DNA from 2 places in the Rothia sp. P13129 genome. Region 1 is predicted to be linked to the other one. Evidence: predicted binding sites of a transcription regulator. Region 1 holds the regulator's gene; the other holds the start of a gene.
The links. Region 1 encodes HrcA, which represses chaperone genes, less so after heat shock. Its sites were predicted from a motif close to TTNGCACTCGNNNNNNNCGAGTGCNAA; they were not measured.

Region 1 (3,595 bases):
TCCTGCTGGACCGTTAACTTGTTCATAGGTGTGGATGAACCCTCAAACTTAGAGTCAGGGGATACAACAGTTTTCAAAAAACACTCACTCTTCTAAAAGTTGCGAGACAGGCTAAATGATTACGAGATAAAAGATTACAATCCATTCTAGGTCTGATGTGTTCAATCTAGAAGAACTTTTGTAATCTTTTTCTTCACTTTAGTCGAGACCTTTAGCACAGCTGAACCTTTACTCAGGTGATTCCATCAGAAAATCGATTAATTGTTCAACCGGAGCTAACAGAGTAGGTTCTAAATCTTGATAAGAGTTCACTCGTCCTAGAATCTTTTTCCATGCCTGAGCAACATCTTCTTGACTCGCGCAGGGCAACCCTAGCCTTTTGAGTACACCTTTTTTCCATTCTTCTTCACGAGGAATAACTGGCCATTTTTTTATTCCTAGTCGTTGAGGACGTACAGCCTGCCAAATATCAACAAAAGGATGTCCAACAATCTGCACGTTATTCCTAGCACCAGGTATCTGTAATGTCTGAGCCACAATGTGGCTTTCTTTAGAACCTTCTACTAGATGGTCAACAAGAACACCTAATCGTCGGTGCGGTGCAGGGCAAAACTCACGAACAGCATCAGGCAAGTCATCGATACCGTGTAACGGTTCTACCACAATACCTTCAACACGCAAATCATGTCCCCACACTTTTTCAACCAGTTCTGCATCGTGGATACCTTCAACCCAGATACGTGAGGCGCGGGCAACTTGAGCAGGTGCGTTCTCTACAGCAATAGATCCCGAACGACTAATTTTTGGGACACTACGAGTATTCTTTGCGCGAGGTGGTAGGACTTTGACAGGAGTCCCTTCAAGAAGAAACCCAAAACCCAAGGGAAAAGTTTTAATTTTTCCTCGATGATCTTCTAATCCCACCATGCCTTCAGCGCCGATACGCTCATACGTTTTAGCAATCCCAACCCAACCACTATGAACGTCTTCAAGGAGCATTCCTTGAACCAGATGAACTTCTTGTATCTCTGGTTGCCTTCTTTGGTGTAGTTGGTTGAGTTCTTGAGCACCCCACGCATAGTAATTTTCCATAGTAAGTATTTTATTCCATTAGCCCTGAGCGTACGCGCTAGGGTTTTGATAGGTTTCAGTACTACAGTTACATTGGCACTTAAAGTGCAGTAGTGCTAATTTCTCTCTATTTCAAGGTAGGTTCCGTGACGCAATCTCGTCAGCATAAGATCCTCCAAGCAATCGTTGAGGACTATATCAGTTTCCGCGAGCCGGTGGGGTCTAAAGCGCTCATCGAACGCCATCATTTAGGCGTTTCTAGCGCCACGGTTCGTAACGATATGTCTATCCTTGAAGAGCAGGGTCTTATCTCAGCACCGCATTCGAGCGCGGGACGTATTCCCACAGAAAAAGGGTATCGTTTCTTCGTGGACGAGCTTTCTAACCCTCGCCCTCTTTCAGCTGCACAAAAACGAGCGATTCATCGTCTTTTAGATTCTTATGACAGCATCGACGAAATACTTGCACAGACAGTTAAAATACTGTCACAGCTCACTCAGCAAGTTGCTATCCTGCAATATCCTTCAGCACCAGAAAATGTTGTGCGACATATTGAGCTGATACCTGTTGGAGAACATCATGTAACGGTAATGTTGATTAGCAACTCTGGGCAGCTCACCCAACGACTAGCGCAGGTTGAACGGTATAGGGAAGAAGAGCTTGAGTTGCTTCGAACTCGACTCATCGAAAAATGTCAGCAACAGAAATACCATATTGCGCGAGCTCTCTTATCATCGTTCTCTTCATCTCATCATGCCCCTCATAGCTTAGAAAATGGTGTTCTTGACGCTCTAGGGCAGTTGCTATCCCCACGGGACACCTCAAAACTTCTGATTGCTGGAACGTCATATTTGGCGCAATCGACAGAAGATTTTAGTACTAGTATCGCCCCTATCTTAGAAGCTTTAGAAGAACAAGTAACAATGTTGCACTTACTAGCTGAGATGGCTCAAGACCCACGAGGATACGCTGTGCGTATTGGCACAGAAAATAGCGCGGCGCCTCTTGCCGAGACGTCTATCGTGACTTCCGTATATAGCTCGCCTAGTTGTACCGCTAAGCTTGGGGTTGTTGGACCAACCAGAATGGACTATGCGGGCAGTACCGCAGCGGTACGAGCTGTAGCAAAATATCTTTCAAAAATTTTGGGTAGTTAGTTCTCAACGACTAGAATTTCTACAAAATACTTTCAACACATAGCAACACACGATAAGGATGATGTGAGTGAGCAGTCACTATGAAACATTAGGTGTTTCCCCTGATGCAAGCCCCGAAGAAATTAAAAAGGCATACCGTAAAAAAGCCCGCCAGCTTCACCCTGATATTAACCCTTCAGCAGAAGCCGCCGAAGAGTTCAAGCGCGTATCCCATGCCCACGATGTTCTCTCAGACCCGGATAAACGACGTATTTATGACCAAACCGGAAACGAAAACGGACAGGCACAAGGTGGTTTCGGGGGAGCAAACTTCGGAGGATTCGGTGGGTTCTCGGATATTTTTGAGACCTTCTTTAACCAACCGCAACAGGGACCTACGAGCCGAACACGTCAGGGTCAAGACGCTCGCATTACGGTTCGTATCAACCTTGAAGACGCCGTATTTGGTGCAGAAAAACCTATTACCGTTGATACCGCAGTAACCTGCGAAAAATGTGATGGTGACGGTTGCGCTGAAGGAACAGCCCCTATCACCTGTGATACCTGCCGCGGACAAGGATATATGCAACGACAAGTTCAATCTATCCTTGGAACTGTAGTACAGCCTGTCGCGTGCCCCTCTTGTAATACTTTCGGCACTGTTATTCAAAGCCCCTGCCCAGAATGTTACGGTGAAGGACGAGTCCGAGAACGGAAGCCCATCACCATTAAAATTCCGGCTGGTGTTTCTTCAGGCGCGCGTATGCGTCTAGCCGGTTATGGTGAGGCTGGTACAGCAGGCGGACCAGCAGGAGACCTCTATGTGGATCTTCGCGTCAATCAACACGACACTTTTACCCGCGAAAATGATGACTTACATGCCACCATCGCTATTAGCATGGCGGCAGCTGCTCTCGGCACTGAAGTAACCTTAGAAACTTTTGATGGTCCACAAGTAGTAACTATTAAACCGGGTACTCAATCTGGAGATATTGTCACCCTGAAAGGCTTAGGCGTCACTCGCTTTGATCGGGCAGACCGCGGCTCACTCAAAGTCCATGTTCAGGTCAAAACACCCACAAACTTGACAGAAGAGCAACGCGAAATGCTTCAGCAATTTGCTCATAGTCGTCAAGAAGATCTCAAAATTAGTGAAACAGTCCGAGAGAAGCACGGTTTCTTCTCACGTTTTAAAGAACGCTTCGACCGCTAAAAGTACAAAGGATATTCTGTGACCTCACCTATTTTCTATGTTTCCTCTGATGAACTTCAATCAGCAACTCCTGGGCAACTTATCGCCGTGCAGGGGGTCGAAGGGCATCATGCTAAAGTCGTGAAACGTTTAGAAATAGGTGAGGCCATAGACCTCGCGGATGGGAGAGGCATAC
Region 2 (3,595 bases), on a different contig from region 1:
GACGAGAAAGAGAGCTAATGCGCGTAGGCCTTGAATTTCGGGGCGAAAACCTTGGGTTTTAAGCCACCGCCTATTCAACGGGTATTTGGTGTGTGTTTGCGCAACCATGAAAGAGTTCTCTTTCTGTGTGTATATATCTGATTGACGAGAGTGCTGACCTTTGAACGTTACCGGAACTGGAGTCGATTGTCTGCCTAAATAGTATTTTTTCTGAGTCTACTGTGAGCAAACACAAGTTCTTTTTGAGGTGAGAAAAGCCTGTTTTAGTCGCTGTGGGAGCGGCTAAAACAGGCTTTTCTCTGTTCTAGAGGGTTCTAGAAGAAGATGTTTTATTTATCTTCTTCGTCCTCTGTTTCGGGTTTCTCAACCACGAGGGTTTCGGTTGTCAGTACCAATGCGGCAATGGATGAAGCGTTCTCTAGCGCTGAGCGTGTTACTTTGACGGGGTCAATAACGCCAGCAGCGATGAGGTCTTCGTAGTCGCCGGTACGTGCGTTGAATCCAGAGCCAACGGGTAGTTGAGCTACTTTGCTGGTGACGACGTATCCGTCTTCGCCAGCATTTTGAGCAATCCAGCGCAGAGGTTGGACGAGTGCTTTCTTGACGATTTCAACACCGGTTTGAGCGTCTTTTGACTCAAGTGTCATACCTTCAAGTGCTGCTAACGCATGCACGAGTGCGGTTCCGCCACCTGCAACGATGCCTTCTTCAAGTGCTGCACGGGTAGAGGATACTGCATCTTCAATGCGGTGTTTACGTTCTTTCGCTTCGACCTCGGTTGCTGCACCAACTTTGATAACTCCAACACCACCGGCAAGTTTTGCCAGACGTTCTTTGAGCTTTTCGCGGTCCCATTCGGAGTCGACTCGCTCAATTTCTGCGCGGAGTTGGTTGACTCGTTCAGCGACGTCTGCAGAGCTACCGGCACCTTCAACGATGGTGGTGTTGTTTTTGGTGACGGTAACACGGCGTGCTGAGCCGAGCTGGTCGATAGTGACTGAGTCAAGGGAGATTCCAAGTTCTCCGGTGATAACGGTTCCGCCGGTAAGAATTGCAAGGTCTTGCATAATTGCTTTGCGGCGGTCGCCGAAGCCAGGAGCCTTAACGGCAACGACGTTGAGGTTTCCTCGAAGCTTATTGACGACGAGGGTGCTAAGAGCTTCTCCGTCTACGTCTTCTGCGATGATGGTCAGCGGTTTTTTCGCCTGAACGATTTTTTCTAGCAGTGGCATAATCTCAGCAACAGTTGAGATTTTGCCTTGGTAGAGCAGGATGAGGCTATCTTCGAGGACTGCTTCTGCACGATCAGAGTCGGTAACGAATGATGGTGAGAGGTAGCCTTTGTCGAATTGCATACCTTCGGTAATTTCCAGTTCAATTTCTGTGGTTGAACCGTCTTCGATGGTGATGACGCCGTCTTGTCCGACTTTGTCGAAAGCTTGGGCAAGCAGTTCACCAATTTCTGGGGACTGTGCTGAGATAGCCGCTACGTGTGCAACTTCTTCGCCTTGAACGTCTCTGGCGTTTTCAAGGAGTCGTTGGGAGACAGCGCGAACAGCTGTTTCGATGCCTCGTTTGACTTCTCCTGGTGCGGCACCAGAGGTGACGTTACGCAGACCTTCAGAAACAAGCGCTTGAGCGAGTACGGTTGCAGTAGTTGTACCGTCACCTGCTACATCGTTTGTTTTGGTGGCGACTTCTTTGGCGAGCTGAGCGCCAAGGTTTTCGTATGGGTCTTCTAGTTCAATTTCACGAGCGATAGATACACCGTCATTAGTAATGATAGGTGCGCCCCACTGCTTATCAAGAACTACATTGCGCCCGCGAGGGCCCAACGTCACTTTGACAGCATTTGCGAGTTTATCCACACCAGCTTGCAGGCTCTTGCGAGCTGCGTCATTGAATTCAAGCTGTTTTGCCATGAATTCTTAGCTCCTTTGTATTGTGTGCGGAAAAGATTATTTGTTGACGATAGCCAATACGTCGCGTGCGGAGAGGATGAGGTAGTCTGCTCCGCCGAAGGATACTTCGGTTCCGCCGTATTTGGAGAAGATGACGATGTCGCCTTCTGCTACGTCAACGGGGATGCGGTTGCCTTTTTCGTCGGTGCGTCCGGGGCCAACTGCGATAACTTTTGCTTCCTGTGGCTTCTCTTTAGCGGTATCAGGGATAACAAGTCCGGATGCGGTGGTCTGTTCTGCTTCGAGAATCTGGACAACTACGCGGTCTTCGAGTGGTTTGATGGAGGACATTTTTGCTCCTTGATGTTCTTTAACATTTCTGATGTTTGAGCTAAGTAGTGCTTTGAGGGAGTTTCGTCGTCGCGGTGCCGATACTTCTTCAAGAATTATTAGCACTGTCAGCTCTTAAGTGCTAACACAAACTTTAGAGCCGTACCCTAGAGAAGGTCAAGAAAACCCGCCAGTTTCGCACACAGCGCATCTATAATATGAGCTCTAACCAAACATAAGGACACTGACGACTATGAGCACCTCTGTACATCCGGCACCAGCAGTTGAAGAAACTCAAGAAGAGTTAGACGCAATTGCTTTGTTCGTCCCCTATAACGATAGTCATGCGCTTAATCATGCGACGCAATTACGAGCACAAGGCTTTAGCGCAGATAGTGTCCATAAGATTTTGACTCAAGCAAAGAACAGAACAAAAGCTCTTGAAAAATTTGGGCAACAAGCTCACCAAATGCTTTTAACCGAAGCTGGGTATGAACAGTCCACTCGTCAAGCTGTTGCGATGGTACATGCACAGCGCTTTACACAAGCACAGATTGATTCTGTCGCAGATTTAGGGTGTGGTATTGGTGCTGACGCACTCAGTTTTGCGCAGGCGGGGTTAGCCGTTACTGCTGTAGAGATTGATCAGAGAACAGCTAGCTATGCCCAATATAATCTTATGGATTTTCCGTCGGCACAGGTTTTTTGTGCTGATATAGAACAGCTTGATTTAGCAGCGATTCACCAAACTTTTGGGCGCCAAATTGACGGGTTATGGCTTGATCCTGCACGGCGAACTGTCCAGCATGGTAAAACGCAGTCACGCACTTTCGATGCAGAAGATTTTTCTCCGCCTTTATCGTTCATTCGAAAATTAGCACAAACAGGAATTGCCATGGGCGTCAAAATGGGGCCAGCTATCCCCCACGATCAGATACCTGAAGAATGTGAAGCTCAGTGGATTAGCCATCAGGGATCTGTCGTTGAAGTGGTGTTATGGTTTAACGCGTTAGCACGACCTCACGTTAAAAGAAGCGCGCTCGTTCTTGATAGTGACCCTTTTGAACCATCGGTTATCACTGAGGTTTCTAGCCCTTACCATGAATCTCACAGCCAGCAACAAGCATCTGAACCTCTGTATGAGGTCAAAGAATATATTTATGAGCCAGATGGTGCTTTAATTCGTGCGCATCTTCTCGGCGAAATTATTCGTACCACCGATGCAGAACTTATTGACGAACATATTGCGTATCTCACCAGTTCTTCTCCCCTGCAGGTTCTCGGACTCAAAGGGTATCGTGTAGAGCAAGTGCTTCCTATTAACGATAAACACCTCAAACGGTGGGTACGCGAGAATAACATCA

Region 2: the regulator HrcA is predicted to act here: its motif matches at 2,351-2,377, upstream of groES (co-chaperone GroES).

Annotation. Positions count from the first base shown of each region.
Region 1 covers NZ_JBLXYA010000009.1:327-3,921, forward strand. The annotation lists partial or broken gene ACN081_RS06820 (DUF4870 domain-containing protein) at 1-26, opposite strand, end outside; gene ACN081_RS06825 (DUF3097 family protein) at 229-1,092, opposite strand; gene hrcA (heat-inducible transcriptional repressor HrcA) at 1,218-2,228, shown strand; gene dnaJ (molecular chaperone DnaJ) at 2,296-3,420, shown strand; gene ACN081_RS06840 (16S rRNA (uracil(1498)-N(3))-methyltransferase) at 3,439-3,595, shown strand, end outside.
Region 2 covers NZ_JBLXYA010000004.1:70,941-74,535, forward strand. The annotation lists gene ACN081_RS04105 (acyltransferase family protein) at 1-108, opposite strand, end outside; gene groL (chaperonin GroEL) at 330-1,922, opposite strand; gene groES (co-chaperone GroES) at 1,959-2,252, opposite strand; gene ACN081_RS04120 (THUMP-like domain-containing protein) at 2,485-3,595, shown strand, end outside.